Regions from separate parts of the Psychrobacillus sp. NPDC093200 genome, predicted to be linked through region 2. Evidence: a T-box and tRNA genes for the amino acid it is inferred to sense, from the RefSeq annotation. Region 2 holds a T-box; the other holds one or more tRNA genes.
What was found. A T-box is a leader RNA that pairs with one kind of tRNA and senses whether it is charged. The one in region 2 lies ahead of thrS (threonine--tRNA ligase), so its partner is inferred to be a tRNA-Thr.

Region 1: it has a tRNA-Thr gene. The T-box ahead of thrS (threonine--tRNA ligase) is inferred to sense a tRNA for this amino acid. The anticodon was not compared.

What each region holds. Positions count from the first base shown of each region.
Region 1 covers NZ_JBNNVC010000011.1:92-15,172, forward strand. Annotated here, with positions in the region: partial or broken gene ACQKNZ_RS19985 (hypothetical protein) at 1-154, shown strand, start outside; tRNA gene ACQKNZ_RS19990 (tRNA-Asn) at 1,096-1,170, shown strand; tRNA gene ACQKNZ_RS19995 (tRNA-Thr) at 1,178-1,250, shown strand; tRNA gene ACQKNZ_RS20000 (tRNA-Val) at 1,358-1,433, shown strand; tRNA gene ACQKNZ_RS20005 (tRNA-Tyr) at 1,455-1,538, shown strand; tRNA gene ACQKNZ_RS20010 (tRNA-Gln) at 1,544-1,618, shown strand; tRNA gene ACQKNZ_RS20015 (tRNA-Ala) at 1,665-1,737, shown strand; gene ACQKNZ_RS20020 (GNAT family N-acetyltransferase) at 1,850-2,428, shown strand; gene rocF (arginase) at 2,499-3,404, shown strand; gene sigW (RNA polymerase sigma factor SigW) at 3,581-4,153, shown strand; gene ACQKNZ_RS20035 (anti-sigma factor family protein) at 4,168-4,815, shown strand; gene cdaA (diadenylate cyclase CdaA) at 4,936-5,772, shown strand; gene ACQKNZ_RS20045 (CdaR family protein) at 5,765-7,045, shown strand; gene glmM (phosphoglucosamine mutase) at 7,083-8,435, shown strand; gene ACQKNZ_RS20055 (type 1 glutamine amidotransferase domain-containing protein) at 8,705-9,217, shown strand; gene ACQKNZ_RS20060 (Lrp/AsnC family transcriptional regulator) at 9,498-9,947, shown strand; gene nikB (nickel ABC transporter permease) at 10,245-11,186, shown strand; gene ACQKNZ_RS20070 (ABC transporter permease) at 11,201-12,097, shown strand; gene ACQKNZ_RS20075 (ABC transporter substrate-binding protein) at 12,122-13,672, shown strand; gene ACQKNZ_RS20080 (ABC transporter ATP-binding protein) at 13,682-14,686, shown strand; gene ACQKNZ_RS20085 (ABC transporter ATP-binding protein) at 14,661-15,081, shown strand, end outside.
Region 2 covers NZ_JBNNVC010000004.1:82,901-97,981, reverse strand. Annotated here, with positions in the region: gene ACQKNZ_RS15805 (VanZ family protein) at 1-295, shown strand, start outside; gene ACQKNZ_RS15800 (spore germination protein GerW family protein) at 317-718, opposite strand; gene ACQKNZ_RS15795 (GNAT family N-acetyltransferase) at 732-1,238, opposite strand; gene ACQKNZ_RS15790 (nucleotidyltransferase domain-containing protein) at 1,241-2,038, opposite strand; gene ACQKNZ_RS15785 (DegV family protein) at 2,185-3,033, shown strand; gene ACQKNZ_RS15780 (GNAT family N-acetyltransferase) at 3,057-3,803, opposite strand; gene thrS (threonine--tRNA ligase) at 4,238-5,431, opposite strand; T-box leader at 5,485-5,713, opposite strand; T-box leader at 5,751-5,972, opposite strand; gene ACQKNZ_RS15770 (N-acetyltransferase family protein) at 6,030-6,575, opposite strand; gene ACQKNZ_RS15765 (CoA-disulfide reductase) at 6,596-7,936, opposite strand; gene ACQKNZ_RS15760 (catalase) at 8,150-10,183, opposite strand; gene fabI (enoyl-ACP reductase FabI) at 10,517-11,296, opposite strand; gene ACQKNZ_RS15750 (response regulator transcription factor) at 11,445-12,128, shown strand; gene ACQKNZ_RS15745 (sensor histidine kinase) at 12,163-13,350, shown strand; gene ACQKNZ_RS15740 (polyphosphate polymerase domain-containing protein) at 13,485-14,162, shown strand; gene ACQKNZ_RS15735 (DUF4956 domain-containing protein) at 14,192-14,881, shown strand; gene ACQKNZ_RS15730 (CotH kinase family protein) at 14,897-15,081, shown strand, end outside.

The sequences.
Region 1 (15,081 bases), on a different contig from region 2:
CCGAACGACTGCGGCTGACGAAGAAATCTGCCGTCCATCTGGTTTCGCAGCTCAAAAGCATCTAAATCAAAAGATGCTATTCATTAATAATGTTAAGTGTTTCTTATATATGAAGATGTTCTATTTATTGTTAATGGCTCTGATGAAGTATTAAAATTAATTTAATCAATACTGAATATTTTTGTTAAAATAGAAAAAATTATGAAGGTGTTCACGTTACACTAACGCGGCAGTTTCGTTACCGAAGGTATAAATTAGAGGATTCGGAGATGTTGGATGGCAAAGAAAAAAAGAAAAGCAGGATGGGTTTTTTAAAGAAATTTTAGGTGAGATTGGTGGTTCTATAATATTTGAAGTGGTCTGGAACATCATAATGTTTATACCAAGAGTAATAATTCACTTGATTTCAACCATTTGGTGAAGTCATTATTTCCTATTTTAACTTATAATCACTTTAGTAAAATGGACAGTAAATGCATGAGCTTGAAGATACACTTCCTCGCTCGCTTTTTGTGAATTTTAAATCAACCTTTCTCTTTAACATAAACTTGTTAATAAAAAGATAAAAAGTTCTCCATTAATAAAGAAATAGGATGGCTCCCGAAATTGTATATTCGGGAGCCGCTCTACTCGTAGGAAGGACAACAATTCCCTTATTATAAAAGCTGCATTAAAAACGTTTCGAGTGTTGTAGGTTGGCGCAGGACTGTCGATGCAATAGGATGACCGAAAAAGAGAGGGATTGTCGTGACGTAAGTCATGACAATCCCTCTCAAAAAAATCCTCGGTTATCTTATAGCAAAAGACCAGTCTGAAGCCATCAGGAAACACACTATCCATTTCAGAAGGATCAATTAAACTAACTTTCCATGTATAATTAAATATTTAAAGGCCAATATAACATGGTGAAGCAATTCCAATGAATAATTCCAAATATAGAAAAAGGACACATATTTAAACTAAATATTTTACTTTAACTCCTTAAATTCTATAATATTACATTTTAAATATTTCATTGGGAAAATATCTAAATTAAGCTTGAAATTTAAAGTATACTTGTTATAATTATATTTGTACTTTAAATGATAAGAACGTTCCGAAGTAGCTCAGTGGTAGAGCAATCGGCTGTTAACCGATCGGTCGTAGGTTCGAGTCCTACCTTCGGAGCCATTTTTATGCTTCCATAGCTCAGTAGGTAGAGTGCTTCCATGGTAAGGAAGAGGTCACCGGTTCAAATCCGGTTGGAAGCTTTTCTCATTACTAAAAGCAGGGAAAACATACATAAAAAAGTGCTTGTTTTGAAGAAAGTTTTATGCTAAAATATCTATTGTCCGGTTTTTAGTTAGGACACAGCAACGGAGGATTAGCTCAGCTGGGAGAGCATCTGCCTTACAAGCAGAGGGTCGGCGGTTCGAGCCCGTCATCCTCCACCATTTATGTTTTATGATTAGCCTGGAGGGGTAGCGAAGTGGCTAAACGCGGCGGACTGTAAATCCGCTCCTTAGGGTTCGGCGGTTCGAATCCGTCCCCCTCCACCAGTTATTGGGGTATAGCCAAGCGGTAAGGCAACGGATTTTGATTCCGTCATGCCCTGGTTCGAATCCAGGTACCCCAGCCATTACAACTCAGCATAAATTGTGGGGCCTTAGCTCAGCATAAATTGTGGGGCCTTAGCTCAGCTGGGAGAGCGCCTGCCTTGCACGCAGGAGGTCAGCGGTTCGATCCCGCTAGGCTCCATCTATAAAACTCTTTCCATTTAATATGGGAGGAGTTTTTTTGATTCAAAAAATATATTCATCATACTCTAAAAGCGTTATGATTAGAAAAAAGAACAAAGGGTGTGTAATCGGTGGAAAAATTAACTCATAAAGACGTTACGTTAAGGTTATTAACCGAATCGGATATATCTATGCTATGGGAGCTATACGAGCCTAGCGTATTTAAATATATGCTAAATAAGATAGAGGATGAGCAGCAGTTAAGGCAATGGCTACAAGCTGGTATTGAGCAGATGAATGACCAAAAAAATGCTATTGCTTATGTAGTAGAACACACTACTACCAAAAAAATAATGGGTACTACTCGCATTTATAACATAGATCGAGTTAATCATGCTTGTGAAATCGGTTCTACTTTCTATGGAAAACAATATCAACGTACACATGTGAACACGACATGTAAACTTTTGCTGCTCAATTATTGCTTTGAAGATCTTGGTATGATCCGCGTACAGTTTAAAACTGATGAGCTAAATTTGCCATCTCAACAAGCAATTGAAAGGATTGGGGGTATCAGAGAAGGTGTGTTAAGAAATGAACGCATCAGGTCTGATGGAACAGTTAGAAATGCAGTGGTATACTCCATAGTGGATTATGAGTGGGCAGAGGTTAAAAAACAACTAAAGTTTTTATTGAATAAATATACATAAAATTGCTCGGTTGAGCCAACTGACCCTTAGGATTTACAATGGATGTATGAACTGAAGGGGGTATAAAATAATGAATAAATTAAATGTATCAATTATCGGTGTTCCTATGGATCTTGGGCAAAATAGAAGAGGAGTCGACATGGGACCTAGTGCCATACGATATGCTGGTGTCGTTGAGCGTTTAAAAGCTCTTGGGCATACGGTGAAAGATGAAGGAGACATTTTAATCAGTCAAACTAGAGAAGAAAAGTCACCTAATACAACTCTTCGAAATTTAGAACAAGTGATAGAAGCAAATACAGCTTTAGCTAACAAAGTCCATTCCGTTGTGACAGAAGGAGAATTTCCACTTGTCCTTGGAGGAGATCATAGCATTGCAATTGGTACATTAGCAGGGCTCTCGGATCAATATGAAAATCTAGGTGTTATTTGGTATGATGCTCATGCTGACTTAAACACAGCTGAAACATCTCCATCAGGTAATATTCACGGAATGCCGCTAGCAGTAAGTATCGGCCTAGGTCATGATGATTTAGTGAATATCCGTGACTTTGCGCCAAAGATTAAACCGGAGAACATTGTAATCATCGGAGCACGTTCAGTTGACCCAGGGGAAAGAGAACTGATTAAAGAAAAAGGTATTAAAGTTTTCTCCATGCATGAAATAGATAAACTCGGGATGACAGAGGTTATGAATCAAACAATGGCTTATTTCCTAGAACGTAAAGTAGACGGAGTTCATTTATCATTAGATTTAGATGGACTAGATCCACTTTATACTCCTGGAGTTGGGACACCAGTACCAGGTGGAATAAGCTATCGTGAAAGTCATTTAGCTATGGAAATGCTGTATTCTTCCCATTTAATTACTTCAGCGGAGTTTGTGGAAGTAAACCCTATCCTGGATGAAAAAAATAGAACAGCTGATGCGGCAGTCGCACTTATGGGCTCATTATTTGGAGAAAGTTTAATATAATTGTTTTAAGTATTTTTTTGAAAAGCAGGCAAATGGTCTGCTTTTTCTTTTTTTAAAATCAACACAAAGCTGGAAATGTTTGATAAAATTAAAAATAACATAAAAAAATGAAACCTGTTGAATCCTTAAACGTATAGGTAGAGACAGCCGCATAGAGCGGAGGGGAAAATCACACGATGGATGCGTTAGTTAACAAGAGAATAAAACAAGTGTTAAAAGGAGATAAAGACGCATTCGCGGAGATTGTCGACCTTTACCAAAATAGGCTTTTCCAAGTTTGCTATCGAATGCTTGGCAATCGTCACGAGGCTGAGGACATTGCACAGGAAGCATTTGTGCGAGCCTATATTAATATTCACACGTTTGATCAAAAAAGAAAATTTTCAACATGGCTTTATCGTATAGCAACAAACTTATGTATCGACCGTATACGTAAAAAAAAGCCTGATTATTATTTAGATGCAGAAGTAAAGGGTACGGAAGGTCTAGATATGTATTCCCAAATTGCAGCGTCTGAGGAACTTCCTGAAGAAGAACTGATGAAGCTAGAGCTACAAGAAAGAATTCAATATGAGATTAGCAGGCTTCCTGATAAGTATCGATCCGCAATTGTACTTAAATATATGGAGGAATTATCTTTACAGGAAATTAGTGAAATTTTAGACCTCCCATTGGGTACAGTGAAAACAAGAATTCATAGAGGTCGGGAAGCACTTCGAAAACAATTAAGTAAACAACCTAATCTGTAATAGGAGGAATCATGATGAGTGCGTGTCCAGAACGAATTGTTCACTATATGCATGAATATCTAGATGGTGAAATTAGTCGTGAACACGAGCTGGAGCTCAAATCACACTTGCAATCATGCCCGGAATGTCGTAATCATATGCACGAGCTGAGCGATGTGGTGGCTTTTGTGAAGGGTGCTGCTCATGTAGAGGCACCAAATGATTTTACTCTTTCCGTTATGTCTAGACTTCCAAAAGAGAAATCACATACTGGAGTAAGCAGATGGTTCAGACAACATCCGGTTATGACTGCAGCTGCAATGTTTCTTTTGTTAATGAGTAGTGCACTTTTCTCAAATTATAATAACGATCAGCAATTTTCGTTTACTAAGCAAGAGCATGTAATCGTCGAGGGAGAAACGGTTATAATCCCTGAAGGACAAGTCGTTAAAGGCGACTTGGTAGTTAAAAATGGGGATGTTAGAGTAGATGGTGAACTGGATGGTAATCTAACAGTTATTAATGGTTCCATTATTGATGGCTCTAAATATATGGCTTCTACCGCAAATGTTACAGGTAAAACGGAGGAAATAAATCAAGTATTCGATTGGCTATGGTATACCATAAAAGATAGTGCTAAAGGTATAGCTTCATTCTTTAAAAATGAAAAGACAAACGAATAAAAAGTCTATCCAGGAAACTTTGGATAGACTTTTTTCGTTAGAGTTAGAAAGAGAAATCTATACTACATGTATGTTATACTTACTTTATATGGATTCGCGAGGAAAAGTGGGGGATGCCCAATGTCGTTTATGGAACAATTTACGGACTTGATGCCAGTGAATGTAATCGTCAATATTTTAGACGTTTTATTCGTATGGTTTGTTATATATAAATTAATAACTCTTATTAAAGGAACAAAAGCAGTTCAATTGTTAAAAGGTATTTTTGTAATAGTCATTGCAAAGGTAGTAACAGACTTTCTAGGCCTGGATACTCTAGGCTGGATGTTAAACCAAGTAATTGAATTTGGTTTCTTAGCTATCATTATAATATTCCAACCTGAAATTAGAAGAGCGTTAGAACAAATAGGTAGAGGTAAATTGTTCTCTAGAAGCTCACTGCATGAAGAAGAAGAGCAAACTCGTTTAATAGAAGCAATGACCAAGTCGGTTAGCTATATGGCGAAAAGACGTATAGGAGCCTTGATTTCTATAGAAAGAGAGACTGGATTAACGGAATATATAGAGACAGGAATAACTCTAAATTCCCACTTAACTTCTGAGTTGATGATTAACATCTTTATTCCAAATACACCACTACATGATGGCGCTGTTATTGTTCAAAAGAATAAGATAGCCTCTGCTGGTTGTTATTTGCCGCTTTCTGAAAGTCCTTTTATCTCTAAAGAACTTGGAACAAGGCACCGAGCTGCAATAGGACTCAGTGAAGTCACAGATGCGATAACAATTGTGGTATCGGAGGAAACAGGTGCAGTTAGTCTTACATCTAATGGAGACCTACATCGAAATCTTTCTATAGATGAATTTAAAAATCATTTAACAAGACTTTGGTTTGGTCCATCAGAGGAGCAAGCAACACCTTCTAAGTGGCTATGGAGGGGGAAACAAAATGGATAGAATGATGAATAATCCATGGCTTTTGCGAATTATCACACTTACCTTTGCCATACTGCTGTTTGTATCCGTGAAATCTGACATTGAATCTGACAATCAGAACTCAAGCAGCAAAACGATAGATATGATAAGAGAAGTACCGGTAGAGATTTATTATGATGATGAAAATTTAGTTGTGACTGGAGTACCTGATACGGTAGACGTCAATATAGAAGGCCCTACTCAGCTCGTAACATCAGCAAAAATCATGAAGGATTATAAACTATTTGTAGATTTAAGAGAACTTCCAATTGGAGAACATAGAGTTGCCATTTCGAATGAGAATTTCTCCGAAAAGTTAAAGGTTCGTACTGATCCTGTTTATGTAAATGTTGTAATAGAGGAGCGTATCACACAAGAGTTTAAAGTCGACCTAGATATGAACGAAAACTTATTAGCAGAGAACTATGTATTAAAATCTTCTAGTGTGGAACCAAAAACAGTTACGATTACAGGTGCAAAAAGTATCATTCAAAGCATAGGTTATGTAAAAGCAACTATCTCAAGTGAAAAAGGCATCAATAAGTCCTTTGAACAGCAAGCAAGTGTCAGAGTCCTGGACTTAGACCTGAACAAATTAGATGTATCTGTTGAACCAAGGACCGTGCAAGTTAAATTGACTGTGGAAGAATACAGTAAAGAAGTACCAATTTCGATTGTGAGAAAAGGAACGCCTAAGGCTGGGTTAACAATCAATAATATATCTAAAGACACAGAAACCGTTCGGATATATGGCCCACGAGCAACGGTGGATAAAATTGATAGGTTGAATGTCGATGTAGATGTGAGTAAAATTGAGAAAGCCGGTACATTTGATGTGAAGCTGACTCAACCTGAAGGAATCACAAGGATATCTCAAGAAAAAATTGAAGTAAAGGTTGATGTCACCGAAGCCCCTTCTACAACTGAGGCAGAAGAAACGGTGAAAGAAGAGGATACATCTGCATCCAGTGAAATAATAGAAAAATCCTTTCCAGGTATGAAAATCGCTATAAAGGGTTTACCTGAGGAATTAGAGAGTAAGTTTAATGTTCCTGCAGATGGGGTTGTCGTTTTAGTGGGAAAGGGAACAGCTGAAGCATTAGAGAAAGTGCAATCAGGGGATATATCCATATATGTTGATGCACAAAATTCAGAAGTTGGAGAAGCGATTCTCCCTATTCAAATTGATGGCCCTTCGAATATAGAATGGCAAACATCTGAATCCGAAGCAAAACTAACGATAATAGAAGCATAAAAGCAGGATAACAGGTAATTAAGGAGAGTAGATCAAAATGGGAAAATATTTTGGGACAGATGGCGTAAGAGGTGTAGCAAACTCTGAACTAACACCAGAACTTGCATTTAAATTAGGTCGTTTTGGCGGTTATATATTAACAAAAGAGTCAAAGGAACGAGCAAAGGTATTGATCGGAAGAGACACACGTATTTCTGGTCATATGCTAGAAGGCGCCCTTGTTGCAGGTCTTTTATCGGTTGGGGTAGAAGTAATGCGCTTAGGTGTAATTAGTACACCAGGTGTAGCTTATTTGACTAGAGTAATGAGTGCAGATGCAGGTGTCATGATTTCTGCTTCCCACAACCCTGTGGAAGATAACGGCATCAAATTCTTTGGTTCAGACGGCTTTAAACTTTCCGATGAACAAGAAGAAGAGATTGAGCAACTGCTTGATGCAGAGAAGGACGAACTTCCTAGACCTACTGGTGGGGGAGTTGGATCGGTTTCCGATTACTTCGAAGGCGGACAAAAATACATTCAATACTTGAAGCAAACGATCGATGAAGATTTCGTCGGTATCCATGTTGCTTTAGATTGTGCGAATGGGGCTACATCCTCTTTAGGGACTCATGTATTTGCTGATTTAGATGCTGACCTATCAACGATGGGCGTTTCTCCTAATGGCTTAAATATTAATGATGGAGTAGGCTCTACTCATCCAGACGGCCTAGCGAAATTTGTTTTGGAAAAGGGAGCAGCTGTTGGTTTAGCATTTGATGGTGATGGAGACAGACTTATTGCAGTGGACGAAAAAGGTAACATAGTTGATGGCGACCAAATTATGTACATCTGTGCCAAGTATTTAAATTCCCAAGGACGTTTAAATAACCAGACGGTAGTTTCTACTGTTATGAGTAATATGGGCTTCTACAAGGCGCTAGAGGCAAATGAAATGACTAGCGTTAAAACTGCTGTAGGAGATCGCTATGTTGTAGAAGAAATGAAGAAAAATGGATATAACTTGGGTGGAGAACAATCAGGACATATTATTTTCCTAGATTACAATACAACAGGCGATGGATTGCTGACTGGTTTGCAGTTAGTGAACATCATGAAGGTAACTGGTAAAAAACTTTCAGAGCTTGCAGCTGAGATGAAGATATACCCACAAAAACTAGTTAATGTTCGTGTAACAGATAAGCATGCTGTAACAGAAAATGAAAAAGTAGCAGCAATTATTAACGAAGTAGAGACTGAAATGGCTGGAAACGGCCGTGTATTAGTGCGTCCATCTGGAACAGAGCCATTAGTGCGTGTAATGGTAGAAGCTTCCTCCGAGGAAGACTGTGAAAACTATGTGAGCCGTATCGTAGAAGTTGTAAAAGCTGAAATGGGCCTAGTAGAATAAATAGAAATCATTCAATATAAATATTTTGCATCCTCGACTGTTAGTTCCTAATGGTCGAGGATTTTTTTGTATGTAAAGAGTCATAGTACATAGCAGTTGTTTTCTGATGTTCTCAATTCCTTTCAGATAGGTTACCCAACAAAGGTAGGGAGAATTCTAAAAGGAATTAGACGATTAGTCTATCCTCAACTATTATTTTTATCAAAAATGTTTAATGCACCTTAAAGTGTGGAATTATAAGAGAGAACAAACAATTGAGGAGTGAGGAAATGGCTAAAGTAGCAACATTAATCACAAATATGTTTGAGGACTCAGAATACGCCAAACCAGCACAAGCACTAAACGAAGCTGGGCACGAGGTGTTTGCAATTGAAGAAGAGGCTGGAAAACAAGTAACAGGTAAAAACGGAGAAGTAAATGTAACGATTGACTATGGGATTGATGATGTAAAACCAGAGGAATTCGATGCATTGTTCATTCCTGGCGGTTTTTCTCCAGATATTTTACGTGCGGATGATCGCTTCGTACAATTTGCAAAATACTTTATGGATGCTAAGAAACCAGTATTTGCAATCTGTCACGGACCACAACTTTTAATTACTGCGAAAACATTAAATGGTCGCGATGCAACTGGTTATAAATCCATTCAAGTGGATCTAGAGAATGCTGGCGTTAAGTTCCATGACGAAGAAGTATTCGTTTGTCAAAATCAGCTAGTAACAAGTCGTACGCCTGACGATATTCCGGCATTTAACCGTGAAATCGTGAAGCTGTTAGCTTAATGTAAATAGGAAGGCTCTTCAATTAGCCTTTCCAAAAACAAAACTATAGAACTTGAAAAGGCAAGAATGCTGTTAAATCAACGCATTCTTGCCTTTAATTATGTGTTCTAAAATTTTCTATTTGGTTCAACCACGCATTATGTATATGCAAAAGATATATAGATTTTTTCAATGTAAAGAGTAAACTGTATTTTTCTTTACATTATGTCGTTATAATGATATTTTTGCTTTCTAAAGTAAAGTTAATCATCTATTATATTAGATGGGAGGGAGATATACAATGGGAATTGATGCGGTAGACAAGCGAATTCTAGAACTGTTAACAGCTAATGGTCGATTATCATATGTAGACATTGGGAAGGAATTAAATCTTTCTAGAGTTGCTGTAAGGGAGAGGGTTCATCAACTACAGAAGGAAGGAATTATTGAAAGATTCACTGTAGTGATCAATTCTGAAAAAGTAGGTAAAGGGGTATCCGGCTTTTTTGAAGTGGATTGTGAGCCTTCATCATTAGTGGAAGTTGCAGAGAAACTAGCAAACAACCCAAGTGTAGCGAGTTGCTACCAAATGACAGGACCTTCCACCTTACATATGCATGTGTTAGTTGATGACTTCATTAGCCTAGAAAAATTTATCAATGAAGAGTTGTATGCATTAGAAGGTATTACGAGAGTTGAAAGCCATATTTTATTGAGAAGATTTAAAAGTCGTAGTGGCTTAAAATTATAAAAGGCATCCTTTAGAGGATGCCTTTTTGCATGGACAAAAAGAATGGAAGCGTTTACTTTTGTACAAAATAATAATAATACATAAAGTAATAAAATAGGAGATATTCTATTCGAAAAGTAATGGATAAATTATTTATTAAGTCTAAAAGTAAAGAATAAATGAAATAAATAAATTTATTTGAAAATTCATATAGATTTTTGTGAATTGTTGTATTATAATCAAAACTATTAAAATTCAGTCATTTGTTAACCAAAAACAAAGAAATGATTAACAAGTGTAGAAAAGGTTGGTGGGATTGTGATTTCTTTAATAGTAAGGCGTGGTATACAGCTTCTTTTCTTGCTTTTCGGTATATCATTTCTAGTATTTTCATCTATGTACATAGCGCCTGGGGATCCTGCCACTATGGTAGGTGGGCCGACAGCAACCGAATCGGATTTGGAGTCCATAAGAGAAAACTTGGGACTAAATGATCCTTTCCTAGTTCAGTACGGTCGATATGTAAAAAATGCGGTTCAAGGAGATTTTGGTTACTCCTATCAATCTAAACAATCAGTTTCTGAGGCAATAGCTATCCGGCTACCAAATACTTTTAAGTTAGCCATTGCGAGTATGATTGTCGCCATCATAATAGGGGTGGTTGCCGGATTGATATCAGCCTTAAAGCAAAACTCATGGCTCGATATGACATCTACTACTCTAGCACTTGCAGGAATATCCATACCGAACTTTTGGTTGGGAGCATTGTTGATATTAGTATTTGCTGTAAATTTACAATGGCTTCCAGTAGGTGGTTTATCAGCACCTTTTTACACGTTAGAAGGCTTTAAGCAGATGATCCTTCCTGCAATCACACTTGGCACTAGTGCAGCAGCAATGATTTCGAGGATGACAAGATCCTCCGTGCTAGAGGTAGCTAAAGCCGATTATGTAAGAACGGCCAGAGCAAAAGGTGTAAAAGAAAGGTCAGTCATTTGGGTACATACTCTAAAAAACGCAATGATTCCAGTAGTGACGGTCATTGGTGTTAACTTTGGTGGCTTACTCGGAGGAACAATTATTACGGAAAAAGTGTTTGCAATCAACGGAGTTGGAAGGTTGATGGTGGATGCTATTGCACAAAGGGATTTCCCAATGGTACAGGCTTCCGTTTTATTAGTTGCAACATTATTCGTGGTCGTGAATCTCCTTGTTGATATTGTCTACACATTCATAGACCCAAGGATAAGCTATGACTAAGAAGGAGGGATCATATGTCTAATACCATTTCAGTTAATAATAAACTTCCAACTGCAACAAGAAAGAAGGATAAGGTAATAGTTACGACGATGAAGCGCCTCTTTAAAAATAAATTGGCAGTCTTAGGTTTTGCTATTATCTTAGGGCTGATTATCATGTCTGTCTTTGCTCCATGGTTAGCAACATATGACCCATCAAAGCAAAACCTTGTAGCAAGTGAACTTCCAGTCTTTTCAGACGGACATTGGTTAGGGACAGATAATTATGGGCGAGATGTTTGGTCTCGTATTGTTTATGGATCAAGGATTTCTCTATTAGTGGGAATCGCAGCCGTTAGTCTTGGGTTGCTTGGAGGAATTACTCTTGGGTTGCTCGGTGGCTATTATAAAAAGCTAGATGGAATCATTATGAGAATAGTAGATTTGCTCTTCTCCTTCCCTGGAATTCTGCTTGCTATGTTAATCATAGCTATCTTAGGTACTAGCTTGGTCAATGTGGCGATAGCCATTAGTATTTGGTCAATACCAAGCTGCGCGCGCATAGTCAGAGGTTCGGTACTTTCTATTAAACAAAAAGAGTACATTATGGCTCTAAAATCATTAGGAGCGTCTGATTTAAGGATTATGATTCGTCATATTCTACCCAACGCCATGGCACCGATCATCGTGTTTGCCACAATGAGAATGGGAACAGCTATCCTCTCAACAGCTTCTCTCAGTTACTTAGGATTAGGGGCACAGCCTCCTACACCAGAATGGGGAGCAATGATTTCACAAGGGCAAAGTTATATGTGGACGTCACCTCATTTAACAATTATTCCTGGAATAGCAATTATGTTAACCGTGTTTGCCTTTAACGTACTAGGAGACGGATTAAGAGATGCATTAGATCCAAATATGGACATCCAATAAAAAGAAGTAGAGGAGAATATGAAAATGAAGAAAAAATGGTTATTTATTTTATTATTTGTTGTTTCAATCGTGCTAGCAGCTTGTTCTGGAGGAGAATCCTCATCAGCACCAAAAGAAAACGGTGGTTCCGGAAGCGATATTAGTGGTAAAACCTTTACTTATGCAACTACAACAGATGCTGTTGGCTTGTCACCAATCATGACCAACGATTCTCCTTCTGCAAATGTTATTGAACAGGTTTATGAAACACTTTTTCAACGTAACTCAGAAACATTGGAAATTGAACCAAAATTAGCAGAATCCTATGAAAATCCTGATGAAAATACATGGATCTTTAAACTAAAAGAAGGCGTACAATTCCATGATGGAACTCCATTTAACGCTGAAGCTGTTAAGTATACTTTTGATAAATTACGCGACCCAGCAACTGGTGCGCCACGTGCTTCTCTTTTAGAATCAGTGGAAGAAATCACAGTGGAAGATGAATACACAGTGAAAATTACAACGAAATATCCTTATGGAGCGTTCTTAGCAGCACTCTCTCATACAAACTCGGCAATCGTAAGCCCGAGCGCTGACCAAAAACAAGATTTGATGAAAGAGCCAGTAGGTACAGGACCATTTAAATTTGTTAGTTGGACACCTGGAGACCAGTTGGAGCTAGAAGCAAACGAAGAATATTGGAACGGAGCACCTGATTTAAAGAAAGTAGTGTTCAAGGTGGTTCCTGAGGTTTCTACAGCAATTTCTATGCTACAAACAGGTGAGGTTCAATTTATCGATAACCTTCCAACAGAACAAATCAATCGTTTAGAATCGATGGACAACATTGACATTCAAAAAATAGATGGCTCTCCAGTCTATTACTTTGCATTTAACCACTTAAAAGAAATGAATCAAGATCCGGAATTCCGAGAAGCAGTTGTTTCAGCAATAGATCGCGATGCGTTTGTCTCTAAATTGAATGGATTAGGTGTTAGAAGTGATAGCGTAGTTGGACCAAAGGTATTTGGCTATGATAAGTCAGCAGAGAATGCTGGAACTCCTTACGATTTGGATCATGCAAAGGAATTAGTGGAGAAAAATGGATACGGTGATCAACCACTAAAATTATTAACAGCTAACCGTGCTAATACAACATTAATGGCTGAAATAGTACAAGCTCAACTAGTAGAGGCAGGATTTAAAGTAGAAATCGAGTCTATGGAATGGGCAACATACTTAGACTCAGCTCGTGCAGGCGAATATGACTTAACATTCTTAAGCTGGTCAAATGTAACGGGAGATGGTTCTGAATTATTTTACCCGAACTTCCATAGTGACAATGTAGGCTCATCTAACAGAGCACAATATAGCAATGCAGCATTTGACGACTTAGTAATGCAATCACGCACAACAGTTGATCAAGAAGAGCGCGCAAAATTATTAGACCAAGCAAACAAATTAATGCTAGAAGAAAATGCTGTAGTAGTTATGTATCACGGAGTTGTTACATCGGCTTTGGATAACACCTACACAGGATTGAACCTAGATTCCACTGGTAAATGGACATTAAAAAATGTAACTGGAAAGTAGGTATATCTGATGAGGGAGACATTATTAGAAGTGAACAATTTAGTAACTGAATTTCGCACGGCAGACGGTAATGTTCAAGCCGTGCGAGATGTCTCCTTTTCTGTTTCAAAAGGAGAAACACTGTGCATCGTTGGTGAGTCTGGCTGTGGTAAGAGTATTACATCCTTGTCAGTCATTGGTCTTTTGCCAAGCAATGGTAAAATCGCTGCAGGTCAAGTCAAGTATGAGGGAAAAGAAATTCAAAGCCTTCCATACGAAGAATTGAGAAAGATGCGGGGCAATAAGATCTCGATGATTTTCCAAGAGCCGATGACAGCACTCAATCCAGTATTGACAGTGGGATACCAATTGAGAGAGCCTTTAATGCTTCATCATGGATTATCTAAATCGGAGGCACACAAACAAGGTATTGATCTGCTAAACCAAGTAGGAATCCCTTATCCTGAAAAACGGATGAGTCAGTATCCCCATGAGCTGAGCGGAGGAATGAGACAGCGGGTTATGATTGCAATTGCTCTCTCATGCCATCCTGGTTTACTTATTGCGGACGAACCTACAACAGCATTAGACGTGACAATACAAGCCCAAATATTAGACCTCATCAATGAGTTAAAGGAAAAGCTAAATATGGGCATCATGCTCATTACACATGACATGGGAGTAGTAGCTGAGGTAGCGGATAAGGTTATGGTGATGTATGCAGGCAAGAAGGTTGAGGAAGGCATGGTAGAAGATATCTTCAAAAATCCAAAACACCCGTATACTCAAGGACTTTTAAACTCTGTGCCAAATGTAGACGATCCTGATTTTGAATTAGAGCCTATTCCTGGCTCTCTTCCAAGTCTGCAGGAGAAAATTCAAGGTTGCAGATTTCACCCACGTTGTAAGTTTGCCACCGCAAAGTGTAAAGAGCTGGCACCACCAGAGATAAATGACGAGCAGGGCCACATGGTAAGTTGCTGGTTATACGAAGAGGAGGAAGTAAAAAATGGTCAACTTGTCACCCAAAACTGATCAGAAGGTCCTCCTTGAATTAAATGGAGTTAAAAAGTATTTCCCTATTAAAGGCGGGATATTAAAACGAGTTCAAGGTCATGTGCAGGCAGTTCAAGAGGTAAACCTTAAGTTATATGAAGGAGAAAGCCTTGGGGTAGTTGGAGAATCAGGTTGTGGCAAATCTACCTTAGGTAGAGCCATCTTAGGACTAGAGGAACTGACAGCTGGAAAAGTAATATTTAAGGAAAAAGAAATTCAAAACCTTAAGAGAAAAGAGAAGTTAAAGTTTGTTAAGGAAATGCAGATGATTTTTCAGGACCCTTTTGCATCCCTAAATCCTAGACAGAGAATTGGGCATGCATTAGAAGAGGTCTTTGTTATGCATACAAACTTAACAAAAATAGAAAGGCGTA
Region 2 (15,081 bases):
ACGTGGCTACTATGCATTTGTCGAATTCTTAATAAGAAAAGGAGTCCACTTTTTTTATTTTGGTTTGATTAGTTTAGCTATTTATATTGCTTTGCCGAAGAGGAAGTATCGAAAACTTACTGCAATAATGATTACCTTTCTTCTAGCAGTCGCAGATGAATTCCATCAATCCTTTACGAGTGGACGATCTGCCCTTTTTCAGGATGTTCTATTAGATACAGGCGGGGCTATTTTTGTCATGCTTCTGCTAACGTTTGTTCAATGGTTGAAGCATAGAAAAAACGCTAACCTTTAGAAGGAAGCGTTCTTTCCCTATCTATTTACATCTTTTTCTCAACAAGAAAACAATCCCTAGCGTGACTACTGAAAAAACAGTAAGTATTTGACTAAACGGAAGGACAGGCTTGAATTTAACTTCCTCCGCAGTGATTTCATATACTCCAACCGGTTTTATCGAAAAGGCACCACCGCCTCCTTCTCCTTGACCTGTAGAATTTTCTTCATCTGAAATCGTGTCACCTCCACCTCCGCCTCCACCTACAAAATAATTAACTTTGGCAACAGGTAAGATCCTTTTGTTCTCCAATACAATTGGTTCTCCGTATATAAGAGACACATCTTTTTCTCTGTAAAACTTTTCGAAAATGGAACGGACTGGGGATTGAAACAATGGTAGCTTTCCCCCTTGTTTTTCTAGGTTACTTGATTTTTCCTCCATTAAATTATCTCCTTTAATTTAGAATAAGTGTCATGTGATGTTCTTCGTAATAGACGTCTCTATCCTTTAAAGCCATTTCTTCTACTCCAAATACCTTAAAACCTAATTGTAAATATAAATTTTTTGCGGATTCATTATTCGACACAACAGATAGATTAATCTTTTCTATTTCATTAGTTTCTATTGCCTGGTTAATGGCTCGCTCCATTAGGGCCTTTCCTACACCTTTTCTTCTTCCCTTTGAGCTTACATACATTGCAAAAATATTTGCTCTATGCTTCATTTTTAAGGAACTCTCTTGTGCTAGAGTAACCATACCAATTAATTTATCTTCTTCAAACGCACCGAACGTGTAATTGCCATTTACCTTAAAATTACCTTTTACTCGTTCAATTGGATTTTCTCTTTGAAGAGCTTCTTCATAGCTTGTTCCAAATGCTTCTGGACTGTTTTGCAGAGCCTCTAGCCTTAGTTCCCAATAAGCAATGGCATCTACATCTGTTAATCTTCTAATATCCATTCCTAAACCTCCAAAAAATAACCTTCATTACATATTTCGTGTGTGTATAATATAAAATCTTTGCAGGTTTCTGCACGAGAGCTTTCTGTGTCGAATAGTGAGGGGAGCTGCTCTGATGACCGAATCCTCATCCCTTCTTTTAGTAAAGTATGCCATCGAAAAGGTAATATAACTAATCCCTTTTCTAGTGCTTCTTTTTTTGAAATGATTTGTTGGAACTTTAGAGAATAAAGAATTCTACAAATAGTAGTTGTAACAAACTCCACCATATCATCAGGCACTGAATTAGGTATTTCTTTTGATTTCTTATACCAATATTCGTTGATGTTATATTTTAACGTTCCTAAGACATCCTCCCATTTAGTAGAAATGTTTAACTCATGAATTGGTCTTCCTTGTAATGCAATCCCATGTTTCTTTAAAATCCACCAAGTAATATGATTGATATCCCAATGACCAATTTTTACTTCACCATCTGAGCAATAAGGATACGGCAGGAGAATATCATTTGTTTTACCCAGGTCAGCTGTTTGAATATACATTCCATCCATCCGAGCCCCTAATTTCTCTTTAGATATTTGAAAATGGATCTCTTTTATAATTTCTACTTCTTGTTCATTTGCCGATCTTTTTAATAAAACGATAAAGTCTACATCACTCTTCTTTTCATCAAAAGCTCCTAACGCAATAGAACCATACATATAAACACCTTCAATAAAGGCACTTGGTAAGGAGGCATTTAATGCCTGTAAATATTTTCGCATTATGTCATGAACAGGATGCGGCAATACATATCCCACTGTTGTTTCCTCCTTCTAAATATGTTCAAAATATGTCCCAGGTTCCGAAATTTCGACAAAACATGACAAGTAACACTATTCCAATAAATAAGACTAGGTTACATTAGCGCTAACAAATTAATTTTTAGTGAGGAGATTATCAAACTGTGAATAAAAAAGTTGCTTGGATAACTGATACTGCTGCTTTATTGGAACAATCATTTATAGAAAAACATAATATACATGTCTTGCCATTAAATATTGTTTTTGAAGAGGGTGCATTCAAAGAAACAATTGATATGACACACGATGAATTCTACGACAAATTAAGAACCGCCAAAGTTCATCCTAAAACATCTCAGCCTCCGATTGGTGAGATGGTACAATTGTATAAAGACTTGAAAGCACAAGGATACGAATGTGCTATTGCTGTCCACACTTCCAGTGAGTTGTCAGGAACCTACAACAGTTCACAAACCGCCTCTAAAATGGCAAATTTTAAAGTGTATTCAATAGACTCTAAGATAGGCTCTTATCCGATGGTCAAAATGCTCGAAGTCGGAAAAAGCATGGTAGAGGCAGGCCATGACGTAGCGGAAGTCGTGAAGCATATTGAAAACATGACATTAAACTCCGAATTGTCCTTTATTCCATCTAGCTTAACTCAGCTCCATAAAAGTGGCCGTGTATCTGGCACTAAAGCCTTTCTGAGTAATCTATTAAATATAAAAGTGGTCATTTCCTTTGATAACGGAAAAGTTGTTATGAAAGCAAAAGTACGTGCTGATAAAAGAGCTAAGAATTATGTAATGGACTTACTTCGAAATGATATGAAAAAAGCTGAAATTCCAGAAGTCGCAGTGATTAATTGCAACAATATAAAAGATGCTAAAACCTGGAGAGAAGAAATTCTGCAGGAATTCCCTAAGCTAAAGGTAATTGTTATACCGTTGAGCGCCTGTGTAGGAGTTCACGCAGGGGAAGGTACAACTGGACTAAGCTGGGTAAAATATTAATATATAAAGTGGAGGGTTTGCTGCTATTTCGCAAACTCTTCTTTTAATAAGGAGCAAATAGCAGCATCACAAAACCGGCCTTTTTCAAATGCTGATTTTCTTAATGTCCCCTCGTATACAAATCCTGCCTTTTCTAAAGTTCTTCTCGAAGCAATATTCTCCGGGTCATATAGTGCTTCAATTCTATGCAAATCCATTTTTTCAAAACCATGTTTTAAAATTGGCTCTAAAACCTCTGTCATTACTCCAGTTCTCCAAAACTCTGGCGTAACCTCAAAACCGATTTCCGCCTTAAAATGTTCTTTTTCCCAATTATGATAGCCGCAGCTTCCTATAATCTTATTGTCTTTCTTAGTTGCTATTCCCCAACGTAACCCCTCATTTTTATGGTACCTTTTTTTCCAGTTATCAATTATTTTTCTTGCTTCGCTAATATCCTTTAAGACATCTAAATCATAATATTTCATGACCTCGTCCTGTGAAAAATAATGGAATACCTCTTGCGCATCGCTTGCTTCTATTTGGCGCAATAAAAATCGTTCTGTTTCCATCCTCGGAAACCTCTTCTTACGTAGATCATAGGCCAATAATACAAAGAATTGAGCAATCGCAAGGATTCCTACTAATGCGCTAACAAAGATGCTAATCCAAACATATGCAGAAACTTTCCCATCGCCAAGAGGCCCTACTTTTGGCTGATACATGTCGTATACACCATAAATATTACCTCCTAATAAGACAATTCCTGCAAACAATACAAGCCATTTCATCTTGCTATACCCCCTCTTTAGCATTTATTCGAGATAGAAGCTTTAAAATCCTTTTCTCTGCGAAACTTGGGAGCTTAACTGCTCTAGGTGACCACGTTTTTACGACAATCCAGGCATTATTCACTCATTTTGACCAGATTTACGACAATCCCCACGGTTTTTACGACAATCCGCCCATGCTTTACGACAATGGCGCGGTAGTTTACTACAATCCACGCATTATTCACTCGTTTTGACCAGATTTACGACAATCCCCACGGTTTTTACGACAATCCGCCCATGCTTTACGACAATGGCGCGGTAGTTTACTACAATCCACTCATTACTTACTCGTTTTGACCAGATTTACGACAATCCTCACTATTATTACTACAATCTAGACATATTTTACTACAATCCAGGCATAGCTTACTCGCTTTGCCCAGCTTCGCGATTTATTGTCCTAGCTGCTGTTCAATAAAAGCTTCAACTTTCATTTCACCAAGACTTCCAGCTTTATGCTTCCTAACGGAGACAATATGCTTCTCCATTTCTTGGTCTCCGATAATTAGCATGTAAGGATGCTTTTGCATTGCCGCCTCTCTTATTTTTAGTCCTATTTTCTCTACACGGTCATCTATCTCCACTCGATATCTCTTCTGCTCTAGCTGTTGCTTTACATCTTCTGCATAAGCGACATGTGCATCTGCTATGGGTAAAACCTTTACTTGTACTGGTGCTAGCCAGAGCGGGAAACTGCCTTGAAAGTGTTCTAATAAAATAGCCATAAAACGTTCTATAGAGCCATAGATGGCACGATGTATCATGATAGGCTGACGCAATTGGTTATTCTCATCGACATACTGACAATTGAATTTTTCAGGCATTTGAAAATCAAGCTGTACTGTTCCACACTGCCAACTTCGTCCAAGCGAATCAAGTATATGAAAGTCGATCTTAGGACCATAAAAGGCTCCATCTCCTTCGTTTACTTGATAATCGACTTGTTTCCTTTTTATTACAGATTCTAGTGCTTCTTCTGCCTGATCCCATGCCTCTACGGAGCCCATAAAATCTTCCGGACGAGTCGATAGCTCTACCTTATAGCTAAAGCCAAACTCCTTATAGAATTCATCTACTAGATCTAACACCTTAGCAAGCTCACTCTCAATCTGATCCTCCAGAACAAATAAATGTGCATCATCCTGAGTAAATGCTCTAACACGTAATAGTCCATTCAGTGACCCCGAAAGCTCATGGCGATGTACTAATCCTAGCTCAGCATATCGTATAGGCAGCTCTCGATACCCTCTTCTTTTACTATTAAAAATTAATACTGCTCCAGGACAATTCATTGGCTTTATAGCATACTTTTGTTCATCTACATCTGCAAAATACATATTTTCATGGTAATGGTCCCAGTGACCTGATTTTTCCCAGAGTTCCTGCTTCATCATAATAGGAGTTTTTATCTCCTGGTAGCCTGCTCGCTGATGCTTCTCTCTCCAAATTTTTTCAAGCTCATTTCGTAAAATCATTCCTTTCGGCAAATAAAATGGCATACCCGGCGCTTCCTCCATGGACATAAATAATTCTAATTGCTGACCCAATTTTTGGTGATTTAATCTTTCCTCTGCTTTTACTGACATAATAAATTCCTCCTATTTTTTAAATAAAATCAAAAAGACCACACCCGTCCCGGTCAAGGGACGAGTGTGGTCGTGGTTCCACCCTATTTTGTCGTACTTAATAAAAATACGACTCTCATAAAAGATAACGGTTTCCCGATTACGGATACTAGCAGTAATAGCGTTCCCCCTAATAGCTCTAAGGTGGTAAACCATTCTACTTTCTCGCAGGGCTTTCAGCCGGTGACCCTGCTCTCTAAACAGAAAACATTGAATGATTCGTGTCCTTTTCACAGCTCAAATATAAAATTACTCATGCAAAAAACCACACCCGTCCTGGTAAAGGGACGAGTGTGGTCGTGGTTCCACCCTAATTTTGCAATTCTTAAAGTGAATTGCCTCAAAATGAAGATAACGGTTCCCCGATTATGGATACTTACTGTTCACCATAATAGCTCCAAGGTGGTAAATCATTCGTTTTTCCTACAGGGATTTCAGCCGACGACCCTGCTCTCTAATAAGAAATTATCTAAATGACTCATGTCCTTTTCTTTGCCTAAAAAAGTTAAATTGATTTTTAATAGTATATTCAACAAGTTTTGAATAGTCAACTATTTTTTTAAACCATACTTCTACCCATTACAATGGTATGATAATATTCCCCTTTAGCTAGCATTTTATCGTTTTTTAAAATTCCTTCTACTTCGAAACCATATTTTTGATATAGGGCAATTGCCTTCTCGTTCGTATGTAATACGCTTAACGCAATCTTTTTAATATCATTGGCATCTGCCCAAGCAATAGATTCCTTTAAAAAATTTGTTCCAATTCTTAATCCCCAGTATTCTTTCAAGACGCAGACCCCAAACTCTACTTTATGGGCAAATCGTTTTAAATCGCTTCCCTCACACCTTGAGAATCCAACAATCTGATGATTCACTTCAGCTACTAAAAAAAGATTTTTATCAGATTGGGAATCATTTTCTATTAATTCTTTAAATCCTTCTTTATCTATAAACGCTTCCCCTTGTTCTCTATCTAGGTTTTGTGTTTCTCCATCTATTTGCAGCCTTACCTTAGACAGTTGGTCGGCATCTAATTGATTGGCAGATCTGACTGTATAGGAGATACCCCTAATATTAAATCCCTTTGACTCTATTAGCATTTCCTGTTTCCCACTTTTCTTTATTTATTCTTATCAAAATTCCTTTTAGCCAGTTGCTGTATAGGATCCCAAACCCCGTTAAACGGAGGGGCATACGCTAAGTCCAAATCTAATAAGTCAGGAAGCTTCATGCTATGGTATAGCGCAGTAGCTAAAACATCGGTACGCTTATCTACCCCATGTCCACCCACGATCTGTCCACCTAGAAGCAACTGATCTTCTTTACGATAAAGCAATTTAATCGTCATTAACTCTTTACCAGGATAATACCCTGCAATATCTGTTGCCTCCAGCGTACTTGTTTCAAAGGGAATGTCTAATTCCTTTACTTCTTTTTCTGATAGTCCTGTTCTACCAATTGACAATTCGAAGAACTTCATAATAGAGGTGCCGACAATACCTTTAAAAGGTATTTTATTACCAACCATATTGAACCCAGCTAGTCTGCCTTGTTTATTGGCAGTAGTACCCAAAGGGATATAATCGTTTTTTTGTTTGATACGATTATAATGTGTAGCACAATCACCTGCAGCGTATATATATGGGATGCTTGTTTCCATATATTCGTTTACGATAATAGCTCCATTTGAAAGAGTTTCTATTCCCGTATTCTTTAGGAAAAAGGTTGAAGGTTTTATTCCAATTGCTATCAACACTAAATCTGTCGAATAAGTCCCTTTGTCAGTCACTACAGATTGTACTCGTCCCTTCCCAGTAAATGATCGAACTTCCTCATTTAGTTTAAGCTCCACTTGTTTTTCCTTTGCTTTTTGATGTAGCATATCTGCCATCTCAGGATCAAGGATTGGCATTAACTGTTCTCCTCGTTGGATAATTCGAACCTCTTTACCAATTTCCTTTATATTTTCTGCCATTTCTAAGCCGATATATCCCCCACCTATGATGGTTACATGTTCTACTTCTTTTAAATCGGCTATTAACGCCTCCGTTTGAGGAATTGTTTTAAACGTATGTATCCCATCTAATTGTGTACCCTCCCAGTCAGGTACAACTGAACTAGCCCCTGTAGCTACTAATAGACGATCATATTTAATCTCAAAGCTTTCTCCGCTTCCTAAGACATTACCAGTAACTGTTTGGTTTACAGGGTTTACTTTGGTCACTTCATGTCCAATTTTTGCATCTATCTTGTATTTGGTCCGGAACATCTCCACACTGCGTGCTATAACATCTGTTGTTGAAAACACCTTTTTACCAACAACGTAAGGTAACCCACATTGACCGTACGAATAAATATTTCCTTTTTCAAGTGTGGTAATTTGAGCGTCTGGATCATTACGGACAATCTCCATAGCAGCACTCATCCCCGCTGCATCCCCACCAATGATTACATAATGCATACACTTTTCCTCCTTTTAGTACCTCTAGTACTTCTCTTTTCAATAATGGTATTCCTTCTTATGTAAGCAATGCCCTTATATACGCCATTTAAATACAAAATTTTATGTATTTCTCTTTTTTTTAGTAAAGTGAAATGTAATTTATTTTAAAAAGGTATGCCCTTTATCATCGGACATACCTTTTCATTAATTACTATTGTTACTATAACTTTATTAAACAGCTCGATCCCAGAAGCGGTGTTTCGCCACTGCATCAATGAAAGTGTCAACAAAATGTGTTTTGTCATTTGCAAATACACCAATTTGACCTACAAGTCCCATCTCTTCTAAAATTTCGTCTCCACTAAAAGTAGATCCAATAGGTTTATAGTGTGTAAATGCCTCTTGTACAAACAACATAGCATTCTTCTTAAACGTTGGAGTTTTTCCATCTCCACTAGCCACATAAATTGCGTCAAATAAAACAGAATCCTCGGTTAAGAATGTATGATCGACAGGTAAGCTTGTACCATTTGCTCCCGTCACACTGCCATGATGATCACTAACAATTAGCGGGAGAGCTCCTTTTGCTTTTAAGCCATCTATAATGCTCAATAGCTCCTCATCGAAGCCATCGCCTACTAGTATAGCTATTTTTCTAGTATCTGGCTTCATCACTGTATTTAGCTGGCTTAACGCTGGCGAGGATTTAGTTACTGTATTGGCAGCTGTCCCTTGAACAACCATACCAAGATTTTCTGCTACCTTGCTCGCCATTTCTAAATCTACATGAGCAAACATTTCTAATACTTGCGCACGTACAGACTTCTCTACACATTTACCAAGTTCAAAGCTAAATGCATCAATGATGTGTTCCTTTTCAGGTTGACTCATACTATTCCAGAACATCGTTGCCTGAGAGAAATGATCCTTAAAGCTTTCACTACGAGCTCTTACTTTGTGTGCATCTATTTTTTCTTGATAGTGTGTATATCCACCTTCGGCCTCACTAACTGGTGTTGGAGTATTGTTAGCTAATGAGTTTTTATGATAGCTAACTTGTCCTACGTTTATCGTTTGTCGACCATATCCATCTCGCTGATTATTATGGAACGGACAAACTGGACGGTTAATAGGTAGCTCGTGGAAATTAGGTCCCCCTAGTCTGATAAGCTGTGTATCTGTGTAAGAGAACAATCTTCCTTGTAAAAGAGGGTCATTTGTAAAATCAATTCCTGGCACAACATTACCAGGGTGGAATGCAACCTGTTCCGTTTCTGCAAATACATTATCTACATTACGATTTAATGTCATTTTCCCAATTCTCTTAACCGGCACATCCTCCTCCGGCCAAATTTTAGTAGGGTCTAATATATCAAAATCAAAGGCAAACTCGTCCTCTTCTGCAATAATTTGTACACCGAACTCGTATTCTGGATAGTCACCCATTTCTATAGATTGATATAGGTCACGGCGGTGGAAATCCGGATCCTTACCATTAATTTTTTGGGCTTCATCCCATACTACTGAGTGAGTTCCTAGCAATGGCTTCCAATGGAATTTTACAAAATGAGCTTTTCCTTCTTCATTTACGAATCGGAAAGTATGTACGCCAAAACCTTCCATCATACGATAACTACGTGGAATTGCTCGGTCCGACATTGCCCACATAATCATATGTGCAGATTCCTGATTGTTCGCTATAAAATCCCAAAATGTATCATGTGCTGTAGCCGCTTGAGGCATCTCGTTATGAGGCTCTGGCTTCATGGCATGAACTAGATCCGGGAACTTAATAGCGTCTTGGATGAAGAAGACAGGAATATTATTGGCTACTAAATCGTAGTTTCCTTCTTCAGTATAGAACTTGGTTGAGAACCCTCGAGCATCACGTGCTAGCTCACCAGAGCCACGGGATCCTGCTACTGTCGAAAACCTTACAAATACAGGGGTCTTAGAGCCAGGTGTTTGTAAGAACTTCGCTTTTGTATAAGGCTTCATAGATTCATATAGTTCAAATTCTCCATGAGCACCGTACCCTCTTGCATGCACAATTCGCTCTGGGATTCGTTCATGATCAAAGTGTGTCATTTTTTCTCTAAAATGAAAGTCCTCCATAAGAGTAGGACCACGCTCACCAGCTTTTAAAGAAAATTCGTCCTCTGAAACTTTTAAACCATGATTAGTTGTCATAGCTTTGTCTTTATCTACAACACGAAATTGTTCTAATTGTTCATTCTTACTATTTTCATTTATCTTTTTGTCCAAGTTTACTCCTCCTCTTATCTAATTCGACTCTATTAGTATAAATACCCGAAATTGTATGTTAGAAAACTTCTTTTTTATAATCTTTATTAATAAGTAATAACTTTATAAGTTTTAAATTTTTATGAAATTTCGCTAGCCATCGACTTTTAAGCTATTCTCTCTCCCCGATTTCTAGCAATGATGGCGGCTTATGGCTCACCCGCTAAAAAGCGTTCGTCTAAAGCGGAAATCAGCTATTATGAGTTTACTTTTTTTATCGAGGGCAATGTGAGAGAATCTGGACAAATAAAAAAACTGTAGTTGAATAATACCAACTACAGTTCAATAAATTATTTATCCCATAATATTATATCCAGAATCTACGTACACAATTTCCCCTGTGACACCTCTAGATAGGTTGCTAAGAAGAGCCACTGTCATATCGCCAACTTCTTCTTGTGTTACATTTCTTTGTAAAGGAGCAGTTTCTTCTATTTTGTGTAAAATTGTGTTGAAGGAAGATATACCTTTTGCTGCTAAAGTTCGAATTGCCCCTGCCGAAATCGCATTGACTCGAACATTTTGCTTACCTAAATCTAGTGCAAGATATTTTACCGAAGCCTCTAATGATGCTTTAGCTATCCCCATAACGTTGTATCCTTCTAAAACACGTTCTGCTCCTAAGTATGTCATCGTTACAATTGATCCACCCTCTGTCATAAAAGGCGCTGCTTCTCTTGCTGCAGCTATTAAGGAATACGCACTAGTGTCTTGCGCAAAAGCATAACCCTCTCTAGACGTTTTAATGAAATCATCCTTTAAATCTTCCGCATGGGCGAATGCAACAGAGTGTACAACCCCATGAATGACTCCTACTTCCTTGCCTATCATTTCGAATGCTGACTTAACACTTTCATCACTATTAACATCGCATTCTACTACTAGCTTAGCTTCCAAGTCGTTAGCACTTAATAATTTTTGAATTTTACCTAACGATCTCTCTTTACGATAAGTAAAAATAACATTAGCCCCTACTTCATATAAGGATTTTGCAACTCCCCAAGCGAGACTTCGCTCATTTGCCACACCCATTACGACAATGTTTTTATTTTTTAATTGTATTAAGTCCTTCATAAGAACCTCCCGTTTTCACCTGTTATTAGTACCTGTTACTAACTTTAATCATACCATACGCAGCTAATTTTGTACTATGGATTTTGTTTTTTTGTCGGAGTGGTTTATTATTATTTTCATAAAGATATCGGACGTAGGAGGATATAACTTGAAGTTATTAATAATTGAGGACGATATTCGTTTGGCCGAAAGTATTCGAGACTTAGTGAGTGACACCTTTGAAGTCCGTATGGCTCACAACGGTGAAGATGGTTTGTTCATGGCTGAGCAAGGAATCGAAGATGTTCTTATTTTGGATATCATGATGCCCGATATGAACGGCTATGAAGTATTAGCAGCTCTGAGAGAAAAAAACATTCTGACTCCCGTTCTTATGCTTACTGCGAAGGATGGAATCTCCGATAAGGTCAAGGGCTTTCATCTTGGTGCAGATGATTATTTGGTTAAACCCTTTCATAGGGATGAACTACTGGTCAGACTGAATGCTCTTGTTAGAAGATCTAATAAACAAGTCAGAGACCACACCCTTTCTTTTCAGGATTTACAATTAAATTTAATAAATAAGATGACCTCCATTAATGGAGAGTCTGTGCAACTAAACGGTCGTCAATTTGATGTACTGGAGTTTTTAGTAAAGAACCAGGGAACCATTGTGACAAAGGAACAATTATTCGACCGAGTGTGGGGCTTCGATTCAGAGACATCTCAAACGGTAGTAGAGGTTTATGTTAGCCACATTAGAAAAAAACTTAAGCCTTTTGGTTATGATCAATACTTTAAAACCTTTCGGGGCCTTGGATATATGTTAAGTATTGGTGAAAAAAATGTATAGAAAAAACATACTGAAGAAACAACAAAATAAATTAGTGTTACTTAATTTTATTGCATTCAGTCTAATCTTCTCCATTTTTTCTTTCATCATTTATCAGCTAGTCGAAGAGACATTGTATTCCTCCGTAGACAATGAATTATTACGAGCCAAAGAGATGAGTGAACGTCCAAACAACAGAATGCCAGTTCCATTCAACCCACGAATGATTGTGCTGCTTCGAGATGCAGAAGGCGCAATATTAAATGAGGAACAAATTGGGACAAGGTTTATCAATGAATTTTCTGAGGACCTCCCTTTCTCTCTTGAGACTATAGAGACGATACAGACAACAAAATTAGCAAATGACTATGTGTTTCGTTCCTTAATGTATCCAAATAGTAATGGAAGCTATACTGAATTATTAATAAGTGTGGAAGCTGAACAAAGTATAGTTAATAACTTTATAAAGATTCTATTTATCTGTACAATCATTTTTGTTTTACTTTCGATAACAGCAAGTTATTTTTTAGCCAAAAGATCGATGAACCCCATTATTAATTCTTGGGGCAAGCAATCTGAGTTTGTAGAGAATGCCTCCCATGAGCTTCGTACACCTTTAACTATTGTACAAAGCAAGTTGGAGCACCTGCTAACTAAGCCTGAAGATACAATTATGAATCAATTTGAAAGTATTGGCCTAAGCTTATCGGAGATTCGCAGGATGAATATAATGACCACCCATCTCCTCACTTTAGCTAGAGCAGATTCGTTGGAGCAGCAACTACAAAAAGAGACAGTAAACTTAGGTAATTTAGTTAATGAAGTTATTCATCCCTTCTACGAATTAGCAGAGCTAGAACAAAAAGAAATTATTACCCAAATACACAGCAAACGAACAATTTCTATTGATAAAAACCGAATTCATCAACTTCTTGTCATTCTTTTAGACAATGCCCTTAAGTACACAAGACCGCAAGACAAGATTCACGTGGTATTAAGAGAAGATCCAGAGTACCTAACCATAGATGTGAGTGATACGGGTATTGGTATAAGGGAAGAAAATATAAAGCGAGTGTTTGATCGGTTTTACAGAGAGGATAAAGCTAGAATTAAGGAAACAGGTGGCACCGGACTAGGATTATCTATCGCACAATGGATAGTAGAAAGTCATAACGGTACAATTAGAGTTTCTTCCAAACCATCTAGCGGAACTACCTTTCAAGTAAAGCTTCCATATAAATAATTTTTACGCCTCAAATTCAAAATAAGAATTTGAGGCTTTTTTTTATATGAAATTATTTAGATTTTAAAACTAGTTTAAGGTTTCTTTAAGGTTTGCTTTTTATACTTTGTACAGATAGGAAAGGAGGATGACATATGAACGGTAGACATGAATTGAAGCATGAAATGACAAAGGCAGATTGCTATCTCCTTAAACATAAACTCCAGCATGTCATGTCTAAGGATTCACATGCGGGACCAGATGGAAAGTACTTCATTCGAAGCATCTATTTTGATAATTTTTCAAATAAGATTCTTACAGAGAAGAAGGAGGGCTTTTACCGAAGACAGAAATTCAGAGTAAGGTTGTACAACCATAAATTCGATTACTTAAATTTAGAAAAAAAATCGAAGATCAATAACATGACATATAAAGAAAAATGCCAAATCACCCCTGAAGAGTATGAAAGAATCCGTCTTGGTGACATCGATTGGTTGCAAGCAGATGAACGAAAATTATTGAACGAGCTTCATCTACATATGACGCTTTATCAAATAAGACCAGTCAGTATCATTGATTACACGAGGGAAGTCTTCATTAAAGAAGAAGGCAACGTCCGTATTACATTTGACAGTGATGTAAAAACAAGTTTTCATAACACGGACCTATTAAATCCCCATACACCAATGATAGACGTGTTAGATTATGGAACAGTCATAGTCGAGGTTAAATATGATGGATTCTTGCCGGATGTTATAAAAAAATTACTACAGGTTAGTGATAGACAGGCTAGTGCTTTTTCTAAATACCAATTAGGCCGAATGTTTGGCTAATTTATTATTTAATAATGGAGGAAATTGAAATGAATAATAATACAACTACATTTTCAGATATTTTCAAGTCTAGCTTTTTAGACCAAACTGCTAGTTTTTCACTTGTCGATTCCTTGATAGGATTGCTCGTTTCGTTTGTCATTGGATTGTTTATATATGTTATCTACAAAAAAACATTTTCAGGCGTCATTTACTCTCACTCTTTTAATATTGCATTGATTGCCATCACAATGATTACTTCTCTTATCATTATGGGTATTTCCACAAATGTCCTATTGTCTCTTGGTATGGTTGGGGCTTTATCAATTGTTCGTTTTCGTACGCCAATTAAGGACCCAATGGATTTAATATATCTTTTCTGGGCAATTGTTGTAGGAATTTTATGTGGTGCAGGCTTTATCCCACTTGTTATTTTAGGCTCTGTCTTGATTGGAGTCGTGTTAGTATTGTTTGTCAATAAGATATCTATTGAAGACCCATACTTATTAGTAGTAAAGTACGACAATATTCATACAGAAAAGACATTAGAAAAATTAGTTGGCAATTTATCGAAAAAGCATTCTGTAAAATCTAAGTCAGCTGTTGGAAAGCAATACTTTGAAATAACATATGAGGTTCAGTTGAAAAAAGAAGAACAAAATATCGTTAATATCATTGCAGATGTAGAAGGAGTTTCTTCGGCTGTAATGCTTAGCTATGATGGCAATTTCACAGCATAAAAAGGAGGATACAACATGAAGAAATCACATGTATTCTTAGTGTTTATCATCCTAATATGCCTCTTTCTAAGCTTTCTATATTTATATCCGAAATTAGGATTGGAGTCTGCTGATAGAGGTTATCAATACATGAATACAGTTTTCAATCAGGAACAAGTCACTAACGTTGACATAGAAATGGCTGACAGTGATTTTGATTC